DNA from 4 places in the Pseudomonas sp. JV414 genome. Region 1 is predicted to be linked to each of the others. Evidence: predicted binding sites of a transcription regulator. Region 1 holds the regulator's gene; each other region holds the start of a gene.
What was found. Region 1 encodes sigma-54, which starts transcription at its own class of promoters, with help from an activator protein. Its sites were predicted from a motif close to ANTGGCATNNANNTTGCTNT; they were not measured.
Positions count from the first base shown of each region.

Region 2: a site for sigma-54 is predicted at 2,000-2,019, ahead of nirB (nitrite reductase large subunit NirB). Genes of this name have one in related genera too.
Region 3: a site for sigma-54 is predicted at 1,899-1,918, ahead of flgB (flagellar basal body rod protein FlgB). Genes of this name have one in related genera too.
Region 4: a site for sigma-54 is predicted at 1,673-1,692, ahead of F6R97_RS08770 (flagellar basal body rod protein FlgF). Genes of this name have one in related genera too.

Region 1 covers NZ_VYKC01000007.1:116,082-119,290, reverse strand. The annotation lists gene ptsN (PTS IIA-like nitrogen regulatory protein PtsN) at 1-418, opposite strand, end outside; gene hpf (ribosome hibernation-promoting factor, HPF/YfiA family) at 431-739, opposite strand; gene F6R97_RS10240 (RNA polymerase factor sigma-54) at 819-2,312, opposite strand; gene lptB (LPS export ABC transporter ATP-binding protein) at 2,498-3,209, opposite strand, start outside.
Region 2 covers NZ_VYKC01000002.1:135,545-138,753, forward strand. The annotation lists gene nirB (nitrite reductase large subunit NirB) at 1-1,789, opposite strand, end outside; gene F6R97_RS01750 (DUF6124 family protein) at 2,649-3,002, shown strand.
Region 3 covers NZ_VYKC01000005.1:106,866-110,074, forward strand. The annotation lists gene flgE (flagellar hook protein FlgE) at 1-259, opposite strand, end outside; gene flgD (flagellar hook assembly protein FlgD) at 291-986, opposite strand; gene flgC (flagellar basal body rod protein FlgC) at 1,002-1,445, opposite strand; gene flgB (flagellar basal body rod protein FlgB) at 1,449-1,856, opposite strand; gene cheR (protein-glutamate O-methyltransferase CheR) at 2,224-3,051, opposite strand; gene F6R97_RS09250 (chemotaxis protein CheV) at 3,099-3,209, opposite strand, start outside.
Region 4 covers NZ_VYKC01000005.1:10,709-13,917, forward strand. The annotation lists gene flgG (flagellar basal-body rod protein FlgG) at 47-832, opposite strand; gene F6R97_RS08770 (flagellar basal body rod protein FlgF) at 878-1,618, opposite strand; gene F6R97_RS08775 (sigma-54-dependent transcriptional regulator) at 1,926-3,209, opposite strand, start outside.

The sequences.
Region 1 (3,209 bases):
TGCTCGGGGCGCTGCGCAGTTTTTCACGCACCTCCTTGCGATCAAGCATGCTGGCGATCTGGCGGAGCAATTCCAGATGTGCATCGGTGGCGGCTTCCGGGACCAGCAGCACAAACAGCAGGTCAACCGGTGCGCCATCAATGGCGTCGAAATCGATAGGGGCTTCCAGGTGCAGCAGCGCACTGATTGGCGAGGTGCAGCCTTTGAGCCGGCAGTGGGGGATGGCGATGCCGTTGCCGAAACCGGTAGAACCGAGTTTCTCACGGGCAATCAGGGCCTCGAAGACGTCCTGCATTTCCAGATCCGGTACTTCGCGGTGGATAAGGTTGGCAATTTGCTCGAGGGCTTTCTTTTTACTGCCACCCGGCGCGTTCACTTGAGAACGGCCGGGGGTCAGGATGGTTTCTAGTCGGATCATGGATTGGGGGGGTTAACGACCGGTTGCGCCCTGGAGGAGGCTCTGGGTCTTTTCCTTATGCTTTTTGAGTTGGCGATCCAGCTTGTCGGTCAGCAGGTCGATGGCGGCATACATGTCCGTATGCTCGGCATTGGCGACCACTTCTCCGCCGGGAATATGCAGCGTGGCTTCGATCTTCTGCAGCAGTTTTTCGACGTTCATCGTGACTTGTACATTGGTGATCTTGTCGAAATGCCTCTCTAATCGGTCGAGTTTTTCGCCGATATAGGTGCGCAGGGGTTCGGTCACTTCCAGTTGGTGTCCACTGATGTTGACTTGCATACAGCTTCTCCTTCGTTGCCAGTGCATAAAGCGGCAGGCAGAAATGCCTGCCACTGGAACGCTGTGGCGAGCCCGGCGGCTACATCAACCGCTTCCGTTCGCTGGAAGGCGCGATCCCCAGGGATTCGCGGTACTTGGCGACGGTGCGACGGGCTACCTGAATGCCTTGTGCCTCCAGTAAACCAGCGATCTTGCTGTCACTCAACGGCTTTTTCTGATTTTCCGCGGCAACCAGTTTTTTGATGATCGCGCGGATCGCCGTGGACGAGCATTCACCGCCTTCGGAGGTACTGACGTGGCTGGAAAAAAAGTATTTCAGTTCATAGATGCCCCGTGGGGTATGCATGAATTTTTGCGTGGTCACCCGTGAAATCGTCGATTCGTGCATGCCCACCGCTTCGGCGATGTCATGCAGCACCAACGGTTTCATGGCTTCGTCACCGTATTCAAGAAAGCCGCGCTGATGCTCGACGATCTGGGTGGCGACTTTCATCAGGGTTTCATTGCGGCTTTGCAGGCTCTTGATGAACCAGCGAGCTTCCTGCAACTGATTACGCATGAACGTGTTATCAGCGCTGGTATCGGCGCGACGCACGAAACCGGCGTACTGGGCGTTGACCCGCAGGCGTGGCACCGATTCCTGATTCAGCTCCACCAGCCAGCGCTCGTTGTCCTTGCGCACGATCACGTCGGGAACGACGTATTCGGCTTCGGCGGACTCGATTTGTGAACCCGGGCGCGGGTTGAGGCTCTGGACCAATTCGATGACCTGACGCAGTTCATCTTCCTTGAGCTTCATGCGGCGCATCAGCTGGCTGTAGTCGCGGCTGCCGAGCAGGTCGATGTAATCGGTGACCAGGCGCTTGGCCTCGGCCAGCCAAGGGGTCTTGGCGGGCAGCTGGCGCAGTTGCAGCAGCAGGCATTCGCCGAGGTTGCGGGCGCCGATGCCAGCGGGTTCGAATTGCTGGATGCGGTGCAGGACGGCTTCGATTTCGTCCAGTTCGATGTCCAGTTCCGGGTCGAAGGCTTCGAGGATTTCCTCGAGGGTTTCGTCCAGGTAGCCCTGATTGTTGATGCAGTCGATCAGGGTCACGGCGATCAGGCGATCGGTGTCGGACATCGGTGCCAGGTTCAGTTGCCAGAGCAAATGGCTTTGCAGGCTTTCACCGACCGATGTGCGGGTGGTGAAATCCCACTCGTCGTCATCGTTGCTCGGCAGGCTGCTGGCGCTGGTCTGGTAGACGTCCTCCCAGGCAGTGTCGACGGGCAATTCGTTGGGAATACGCTCGTTCCAGTCGCCTTCCTCGAGGTTATCCACCGTTGGGGCGGTTTCCTGGTAGGAGGGTTCCTGAATGTCGGCGTTGGGTTTCTGTTCGGCGCTATCGGCCAAGGGGTCGGCGTTATCGAAGTCGTCGCCTTCTTCCTGGCGTTCGAGCATCGGATTGGACTCCAGGGCCTCCTGGATTTCCTGTTGCAGGTCCAGGGTCGACAATTGGAGCAGGCGGATGGCCTGTTGCAGCTGCGGTGTCATCGTCAGCTGCTGGCCCATTCTCAAGACTAGCGATGGTTTCATGGCAGGGGCTTAACACCTTATTCGCCGGCGCACATGCGCCATCCACTACAGGGCGCCGAAGCGCCAAACATAAGCAAATTATATGCCTGAAACTGGAGTGTTTGCCTAGAGCGCTGTAACAATAAAAACTTATTGATTTTTTTATTGAAGCGAGCGCTCTCTCGGCGACCCGGGCACCTCAGTGCTTACAGGCGGAACTCATGACCCAGATACACTTCCTTGACCAGTTCATTGGCCAGGATGGTGGCGGAGTCACCTTCAGCGATCAGTTGGCCATCGTTGACGATGTAGGCGGTTTCGCAGATATCCAGGGTTTCGCGGACGTTGTGGTCCGTGATCAGCACACCAATGCCTTTGGCCTTGAGATGATGAATGATCTGCTTGATGTCGCCCACCGAAATCGGGTCTACGCCGGCGAAGGGTTCGTCGAGGAGGATGAATTTCGGATTGGTGGCCAGTGCCCGGGCGATTTCCACGCGGCGGCGTTCACCACCGGACAGGCTCATGCCAAGGTTGTCGCGGATGTGGTGGATGTGAAATTCCTGCAGCAGGCTTTCCAGCTCTTTGCGACGACCGGCCTTGTCGAGTTCCTTGCGAGTCTCGAGGATGGCCATGATGTTGTCGGCCACCGACAGTTTGCGGAAGATCGACGCTTCTTGCGGAAGATAACCGATACCCGCCTTCGCACGACCGTGCATCGGCTGGTGGCTGACGTCCAGGTCATCGATCAGTACGCGGCCCTGATCGGCCTGTACCAGGCCGACAATCATGTAGAAGCAGGTGGTTTTACCGGCACCGTTAGGGCCAAGCAGGCCGACGATCTGACCGCTGTCGATGGACAGGCTGACGTCGCGCACGACCTGACGGCTCTTGTAGCTCTTGGCCAGATGCTGAGCT
Region 2 (3,209 bases), on a different contig from region 1:
ATTTCTTCGCCACCACGCCAATCGCGATCAGCTTATCGGCGGTGATCTCGCCGCCGGCGATGCGCGGCACCACCGAATAGGTGCCGTTTTTCTGCATGTTGGCCATGAAGGTGTCGTTGGTGTCCTGCAACGGCACCAGCGAAGCGTCCATGATCGGCTGGTTCCAGCACGAGGCGAGGATCGAGCCCACCGCCGGTTTGCACACGTCGCAACCGGTGTGACCGCGACCGTGCTTGGCCAACAGTTCTTCGAAGGTGATCACCCCTTCTACCCGCACCAGCGCATAAAGCTCCTGACGGGTGTAGGCGAAGTGTTCGCACAGGCTCTTGTCGACACTGACGCCACGGGCAATCAGTTCATGCTCGAACACTTGCTTGAGCAGCCCCGCGCAACCGCCGCAACCGGTGCAAGCCTTGGTCTGTGACTTGAGCAGGCCCAAGTCGGTGCAGCCACCGTCGATGGCCGAGCAGATAGAGCCCTTGGTGACGTTATGGCACGAACACACTGTTGCTGCCTCAGGCAACGCGCCCGGGCCCAGGGTTGGCGCACCGGTGGACGATGGCAGAATCAGGCTGGCAGGTTCCGACGGCAAGGCAATGCCGTTCTGCATGTATTGCAGCAAGGTGTCGTAGTAGCTGTTGTCGCCGACCAGTACCGCGCCGAGCACGCGTTTGCTGTCCGCATCCACCACCAGGCGGCGGTAGCTGGCCGTCGCTTCATCGATGAACTGATAGCTGCGCGCACCCGGCGTCTGGGCGTGAGCATCGCCGATGGAGCCGACGTCGACGCCGAGCAGTTTAAGCTTGGTCGACATGTCGGCGCCCTGGAACGGCTCCGCGACTTGATCGCACAGCAAGGACGCCACGCCACGGGCCATCTGGTAACCGGGGGCGACCAGACCGAAGAGGCTGCCATTCCAGGCGGCGCACTCGCCGATGGCATAGATATTCGGATCGCTGGTCAGGCACTGATCGTCAATCACCACGCCGCCACGCGGACCGATGTCCAGCGCACATTGCCGGGCCAGCGCGTCTTGCGCGCGGATGCCGGCGGAGAACACGATCAGGTCGGCTTCGAGGAATTCGTCATTGGCAAAATTCATCCGGTAGCGGTACTGCTCGCCAGCACTGATCGACTGCGTGCCACGGGACAGATGCACACCCACGCCGAGCCGCTCGATTTGCGCTTTCAACGCCAAGCCACCCTGCTCGTCCAGCTGCACCGGCATCAAGCGCGGGGCGAATTCCACCACATGCGCTTCCAGGCCCAGGCTTTTCAGGGCGTTGGCGGCTTCCAGACCGAGCAGGCCACCGCCGACCACAACGCCACGTCGGGCATTGGCCGCAGCGGCGCGAATCGCGTCGAGGTCTTCGAGGGTGCGATAGACCAGGCGCGAGTCACCTTCCGCACCTTCAATAGGCGGCACAAACGGATAAGAACCGGTGGCCAGAACCAGTTTGTCGTACGAGACGCAACCTTGTGCGGTGATTACCTGACGACGGTCACGGTCGATTTCCAGCACCGGCACGCCCAGATGCAGGGTGACGCCCGGCGTCTGGTACAGAGAGGCTTCGCCCAGGGCCAGCGACTCAGCATCGCGACCGCCGAAATACTCGGACAGATGCACCCGGTCGTAGGCGCGCATCGGCTCTTCACTGAAGACATGCAGGCGATAGTGGTCAAGGGCGCCGCGCTCGATGAGCTGCTCGACACAATGATGTCCGACCATGCCATTGCCGATCACGATCAGTGTTTGCAGTTTGTTCAACGCGGCAACATTGGAATTCATAGTAAGCACCCAGCCAAAGCCAATCACGGTTAAAAAAAGCAAAAAAAAACGCCTGAAACCTCTCGGTTTCAGGCGTCTTTGCCTGTTCTTCGCGGTGTTCGACCTGGCGCCTTCGCCTGATCCACCGATGTTGCCCACGACCTGCTCGGCCGGTCGATCTTCGTTGATCGAGTGGGCTGCCCATCTGTTTTCGATGGACCTGAGAGGATCAATGCAGCCTTTGTGCCAGTCGGTGGGTCGATGCTTCATTTGCGTTGTAAAACTTGCGACTGAACAATCGGCAAACAGGCTTGGCGATCGCGGGATAGACGTGTTTTGGCAGGAATAAGACAGTCTTTCAGACGTGGTTGCACGGATCATTGGTAACAGAGGACAAAGGGGAAAACTCAGGGCACCGTTCGCGGCAGGCGCACGTTTTTATGGCATCGCGCTTTATAAAAGTGCATGTAGCGGTTCTTTCGAGGCTTTTACCGCTTGTAGGACGTGCGCGTCAGATTATTCAACATTGCCGGAAAGCGCGTGTTTAAAAACCATGAAGGTTACTTCCTGCAAGCTACAAGATCTTGCGCCGTTGCCTACGCTTACGCCAGAATCCGCCGGCTTGTGCGCCCTGCTCCTGGCCTCTATTGTTTCCGTGCCACTGCCCATCAGTGGTCGGGTTTAGTCGCCCGTGTTAACTCGGTTGTGCGTGCATCTGTCATGCAGGTTTTTCATTGACCTGTACTTTGATGGTGGCTGTACGTAGGGCGCCCTCGGGCGCGCCGGATTGCTGAGTTTCCCGGTCGACTAACCTGCGTGCAGCTGCCTCCCCTTTCGTTTAGTCGCAAGAGGGGTGGCACACCATTAGGAAACTCAGCATATGATAAAGCCTTCACCGAATCCGCCGAACACCGATCCGATATCCCCGTACGAACCCGATTCAAAAGAACTCAACGAGGCCGCCAAACGCGCCCTCGACTTCCACTTCCCGTCGAATGCCGATATCAAAGCCACCGCGCGTACACCCAGTACTATGTTTTCCGTGAACCCGGAGGCCACGGCCGAAACCCTGGCGGTTTTTTTGGTCGAGACGCTGGCCTCGGTCGATGTGATGGTCCATCAGTTGGTCGATCATCTGGAAGGTGAATCGCGTCACGCGCTGCTGGGCATTTCCAACAGCATCATGATCGCGGAGATCACGGCGAACCGGGTACTGGATAAAATAGAAGTGTGAGCTCCATTCCCCTGTGGGAGCGGGCTTGCTCGCGAAAGCGGTGTATCAGGCGACATCAATGTTGACTGTACCGCCGTCTTCGCGAGCAAGCCCGCTCCCACAGGTTTCTCGGTGCTTGCTGCCTGCCATATGTCATACACGCGTCATTTGTATTTCCATGTATCCCGAGACCGCGACCTTTTGGCGCATGCCGGTTGGCCATCGATT
Region 3 (3,209 bases), on a different contig from region 1:
TGCCCTGGATGCCCATGTCCAGCACGTTGCCGGTGTTGTTCACGTCACCCTGGCTGAACTGCTGGGAAACGTTGGCCAGACGCACGCCGTTACCGATGGTCTTGCTGCCGGTACCCAGGCGAGTGGCCGAGTACACGTCTTCGAATTCTGCACGGGACGATTTGAAACCGGTGGTGGCGACGTTGGCGATGTTGTTGCCGGTCACGTCCAGTTGTTTGTTGGCTGCATAGAGACCGCTAAGGCCGATACTGAAAGACATATTCCACTCCTTTGTGCCGTGTTAGTCGGCTCTATATACCAATGGTTTGTACTTTGGACAGGGCAACGCTGCCCATGCCTGCCAGGTTCAGCATCAACTCACCGCCGGTCTGGCTGATGGTCACGCTGTTAACGGTCGCTGGCAGATAAGTAATCAGCGATGTCGCCTTGCTGTCGATGGTGGCCGTTGCGCCGAAGGTGTAAGTACCCGCAGGTGCCACCGCGCCCGCATCGTCCTTGCCGTCCCAAATGAAACTGGCGTTACCGGCACTTTGACTGCCCAGCTCGAGCGTACGGATGGTCTTGCCTTCCGAGTTGGTGATCTTGACGGTGGCGGCGGGAACCGAGGTTGGCACCACGACGGTACCGTTGAGACTCTTGGAGGTGTCGACCACGGCTTTGTCGGTCTGCGCGATGACCGAACGGCCCACCAGCGAAGAAGCCTGCAAGGCTTGAGAGGAGCTGTAGCTGCTGGCAAGACCGCTGACCGTGTCGTTCAGCGTGGTGATACCTTCCAGGCTACTGAACTGCGCCAGCTGGGCCACGAACTCGCTGTTGTCCTGAGGATCGAGCGGGTTCTGGTTTTTCAGCTGAGTCACCAGCAGTTGCAGGAACGCATCCTTGCCCAGTTCCTTGCCGCCGGTAGCGGCCGAGGTCAGGCTGCCGGTGGCAGTAGAGGTAGTGGTCGTGACCGAAGAGTTGGCCAGTACATCACTGATAACGCTCATGTGAATCGCCCCTTATCACTGACCGAGGGTCAGGACCTTCTGCATCATGGTTTTGGCGGTGTTCATCATTTCGGCGTTGGTCTGGAACGAACGGCTCGCGGAAATCATGTCGGCCATTTCTTCGACGACGTTGACGTTCGGGTAGTAGACGTAGCCCTTGCCATCGGCAGCCGGATGGTTCGGCTCGTAGCGCGCTTCAAGGTTGCTCTGGTCTTCGACCACGCCCAGTACTTGCACGCCTTGACCGGCAGCGTCCTGGTTCTGGAACAGCGAATCGCTGCCGCCGCTCTGGCCGCCCTGGAACATGGTGGCGAATACCGGGTGGCGGGCACGGTAGGTCTGGTCGATGCTCGACGAAACGGTCTCGGCGTTGGCGATGTTACTGGCGACGGTGTTCAAGCGAGTGGTCTGGGCACTCATGCCGCTACCGGCAATGTTGAAAACACTGGATAGAGACATGGATTACTCTCCGCGCAGGGCTGATACCAGCCCTTTGAATTTACTGTTGAGCAGGGTGAAGCTGGCCTGGAAGTTGACCGCGTTTTCCGCGTACGCTGATTGTTCAAGCTGGGCGTCCACGGTGTTCTGGTCGATCGACGGTTGCATCGGCGTGCGATACATCAGCGACTCGCCGCCATTGCCCAGGCCTTCAGCTTCGATGTGACGGCTGTTGGTCATGTTCAAGGCGAACTTGCCGTTTTTGGTTTTCTCGTTCTGCTCGGCGAGCACTTTCGAGAAGTCCAGATCCCGAGCCTTGTAGTTCGGGGTGTCGGCGTTGGTGATGTTGTTGGCCAGGACTTCGGCACGCTGAGCGCGGAAGCCCAGGGCTTGTTCGTGGATACCGAGCGCTTTATCGAAGCTGATGCTCATGTCGGGAAACCTTCGGGTGACCTGATTTTTCGTACGATGGACATAGCAAGCGCCGTGCCAATTCAAAAAAGCCCGTAAACCGGGGCTTTGCGCGCGGTGGCAAGGCGGCAATGCCAGAAAAGCGGCAACCGATTTCCGCCGCCTGCCGCTTTTCTGCCGCTTATCGCAGTCGGAAGAACAACACTTACCCCTGTGGGAGCCGGGCTTGCCCGCGATGGCGGTGTAACAAATTACATTGATGTCGACTGATACGACGCTATCGCGGGCAAGCCCGCTCCCACAGGGGTTGTGGTGATTTTGAGAGATAATTACAGGCATAAAAAAACGGGAGCCCCTGAGGACTCCCGTTTTTTATGCCGTCAACGAATCACTTCGCCTTGTAAATGATCCCCGGGCTGCATTGGACCATCTGGTAATGATCCGGCAAACCGTTCAGCGCTTCGGACGCGCCAAGGAACAGATAACCGCCCGGCTTCAGCGTGCTGTGAATGCGCAACAGGATGTCTTTCTTCACCTCGGCGGAGAAGTAGATCAGCACGTTGCGGCAGAACACGATGTCGAACTTGCCCAGGGCTGCGTAGCTGTCCAGCAGGTTGAACGAGCGAAATTCCACCCGACTCTTGATCGGCGCCTTGATGGCCCAGCGTCCCGGCCCTTTCGGGTCGAAGTAACGCTGAAGGCGCTCGGGCGACAGACCGCGGCCGATGGCCAGGCTGTCGTACTCGCCGGTTTTGCAGTTGGTCAGCATAGTGCCGGACAGGTCAGTGGCAACGATCTGCACACCCATCTTCAACTGGCCCATGTTGACCCGCTCGAACTCATCGATGGACATCGACAGCGAATACGGTTCCTGGCCCGACGAGCACGCCGCCGACCAGATCCGCAGGCGCTGGCCGGGGGCTGCCTTGATCGCTTCAGGCAATACCTTGTTCTTCAAGACTTCAAACGGATAGGTGTCACGAAACCACAAGGTTTCGTTGGTAGTCATGGCATCCACCACCATCTCGCGCAAACCGCTGCGCGGCTGAGTCTGGATGCGCTGAACCAGCTCACCCAGCGATTTGATGCCCTGCTGTTCCATCAGTTTGTTGAGACGGCTCGAGACCAGGTATTGCTTGTTTTCACCGAGCAAAATGCCACAGGCTTTTTCCAGGAAGACCCGGAACTGTTCGAAATCCAAATTACCCGTAGACAATGATGCGGCCTCTTTAAATCGTGTTGACCGCCAGGGGCAAAGCGCCCCTAGCTGATATCTGCTGCTTTGATCCGGTCGACCACCCGGGATGCCAAGTCATCAGGACGGAATTTGGCCAGGAAGTCATCGGCGCCGACCTTCTTGACCATCGCCTGATT
Region 4 (3,209 bases), on a different contig from region 1:
ACCTCACGGTGTTGCAGGCGACCTCATGGCCGCCTCATAGACTTGATTACAGATTCTGCGTTACGAACGAGAGCATCTGGTCGGCGGTGGAGATCACCTTGGAGTTCATCTCGTAGGCGCGCTGAGTGGTGATCATGTTGACCATCTCTTCAACGGTGCTGACGTTGGACGTTTCCAGGGTGTTCTGCAGCGTGGTGCCGAAACCGGCGAGGCCCGGGGTGCCGACTTGCGGCGCGCCACTGGCAGCGGTTTCCAGGAACAGGTTGTTACCCACCGCTTGCAGACCGGCCGGGTTGATGAAGTCGGCGGTTTGCAGGTTGCCGATCACCTGGGAGGCCGGGTTGCCGGCAACAGTGACGGACACGGTGCCGTCACGGCCGACGGTGAAGGTCTGGGCATCGTTCGGAATGACAATGGCCGGTTCCAGGGCGAAGCCGCTGGCGTTGACGATCTGACCGTTGGAATCCAGGTGGAACGTACCGTCACGGGTGTAGGACGTGGTGCCGTCCGGCTGCAGAATCTGGAAGAAACCGCGACCGTCGATGGCCATGTCCAACGGCTGCTCGGTGGTTTGCAAGCTACCGGCGGTGAAGTTTTTCTGGGTGCCGACGATGCGCACACCAGTACCCACCTGCAGACCCGACGGCAATTCGCTGTCCTGGGTCGACTGGGCGCCTGGCTGGCGTTTGATCTGATACAGCAAGTCCTGGAACTCGGCGCGGTCACGTTTGAAACCCGTGGTCGATACGTTCGCCAGGTTGTTGGAAATGGTGGTGAGGTTGGTGTCCTGGGCGGACAGACCTGTTTTGGCAACCCATAGAGCCGGAAGCATTCGATTCTCCTCGTGCGCCTGTTTTACGGCGCGACGTTCTGATAATTAGCTGATCTGCAAGACCCGAGCCATGGCCTGGTCATCGTCTTTGGCGGTGTTCATCATCTTGATGTGCAGCTCGAACTGCTTGGCCAGCGCCAGCACCGAGGTCATTTCTTCCACGGCATTGACGTTGCTCGACTCAAGGAACCCGGACACCAGTTTGACGTTGGCATCGGCCTGCGCCGGCTTGCCGTCCTTGGTGTGGATCGAACCGTCCAGGCCTTTGGTCATGTTCTTGAAGTCCGGGTTGACCAGTTTGATCCGGTCGACTTCGGCCATCACCCGCGGGCCTTCGCCCATCGCACGGATGCTGATAGTGCCGTCTTCGCCGACTTCGATTTGCTGCTCGGGCGGCACGGCAATCGGTCCGCCATTGCCTACCACCGGCATACCGTTGCCGGCACGCAGCACGCCCAGAGCGTCAACGTTCAGGCTGCCGGTGCGCACGTAGCTTTCACCGCCATCGGGGTTCTGCACGGCGATCCAGCCATTGCCCTGCACCGCGACATCGAGGTCGCGACCGGTTTGCACCAGCGCACCCGGGGAGAAGTCGGTGGCCGGACGCTCGGTCATGGCAAACGCACGCGCCGGAAAGCTGTCACCAAACACCGGCATCGAACGGGCCTGTTCCAGGTCCTTTTGAAAACCGTTGGTAGAGATGTTCGCCAGGTTGTTGGCATGAGCCTTCTGCGCCAGTGCATTCTGGCTGGCGCCGGTCATTGCCACATAAAGGTACTTGTCCACACTCTTTCCTCTGCATGCCGGACGTTTGCCGCCCACCGCTGTACTGCTGAGCCATAAGCAATTTGCAGACCAACTTTTTTCTGGCGGCGCAGGGCCCGGCAAACAAAGGACTTGAGGGATTCAGAGGGGATTGGGGGAATGTGTCGGAGACGAAAAACCGGCGGTGTTATGCCGGTAGGTGGCAAGGATCAGCCTGGACACTGATCGTTCCCACGCTCCGCGTGGGAATGCAGCCCGGGACGCTCCGCGTCCCAAAAGCGGACGCAGAGCGTCCATTGAGGCATTCCCACGCAGAGCGTGGGAACGATCATGCGCTGCCGGGTTCTTTACCGACTTCGTACTCACGCAATTTATTGGCAATGGTCGTATGCGAAACCCCCAGCCGCTTGCCCAGCTGCCGACTGCTCGGATGCTCGGAATACAAACGCTCCAGCACCGCCTTTTCAAAGCGCCCGACAATCTCGTCCAAGCCGCCCTCAAGGGAGAAATCGCCAAGCGGCTGACGCACGCCGTAGTCCGGCAGACGAATATGCTCGGCTTTAACGGTGCCGCCGTCGCACAGGGAAACCGCCTGGAACAGTACGTTTTCCAACTGCCGCACGTTGCCCGGCCAGTGATAGTGACTGAGCCGTTCCATCGCCGCCGGCGCCAGTTTCGGCAACGAGCAACCGATCTGTCGACTGGCCTGATCGAGGAAGTGCTCCACCAGCGGCGCCAATCCGTCGAGGCATTCGCGCAGCGGTGGGATGTGCAGCGAGAGCACGTTCAAGCGATGGTACAAATCCTGACGAAACTCACCGCGAGCGCACAGCTCGGACAAGTCCACTTGCGTTGCGCAGATTACCCGCACATCCAGATAGACCTCTTCATCACTGCCGACACGACGGAAGCAACCGTCCTGCAGAAAGCGCAGCAACTTCACCTGCAAACGCGGGCTCATTTCGCCGACGCCGTCGAGAAACAGCGTACCGCCCGCCGTCAATTCCAACAGCCCAAGCTTGCCTTCGGCCCGCGCTCCTTCGAAGGCACCGGGGCCGTAACCGAACAATTCGGTTTCGGCCATGGACTCCGGCAGACCGGCACAGTTGAGCGCCATCAGCGGTGATTGCCCACGCGGGCTCGCCAGGTGACAGGCCCGCGCCAACAATTCTTTGCCAGTGCCGGTTTCGCCCTCTATCAATAGCGGCGCATCCAGCGGCGCCATGCGCCGCGCTTCGCGCACCACCGCCGCCATCACTTTCGAACTCTGGAAAATGCTGTCGAAGCCGCGCAATTCCTGTTTGCGCACGTTATAGATGCGCTCGCCCACCCGATCCGCCCGGTGCAACGTCAACACCGCACCGGCCATGGCCTCGCTTTCGTCATGCTCCGACTGCAGCGGCGCGATGTCGGCGAGAAACACGTCGCCCTTGACCTTGACCCGCAAGCCGTTGATCCGCGACTTGTTGGCACGCACCAGCTCCGGCAAATCGAAATCCTCGGCGTACCGCGACAGTGGAATCCCCGGCACCTCGTCCACCCGCACCCCGAGCAACTGCGCCGCCGCACGGTTGGCTGCGACGATGGAGCCACCCATGTCGATCGACAGCAC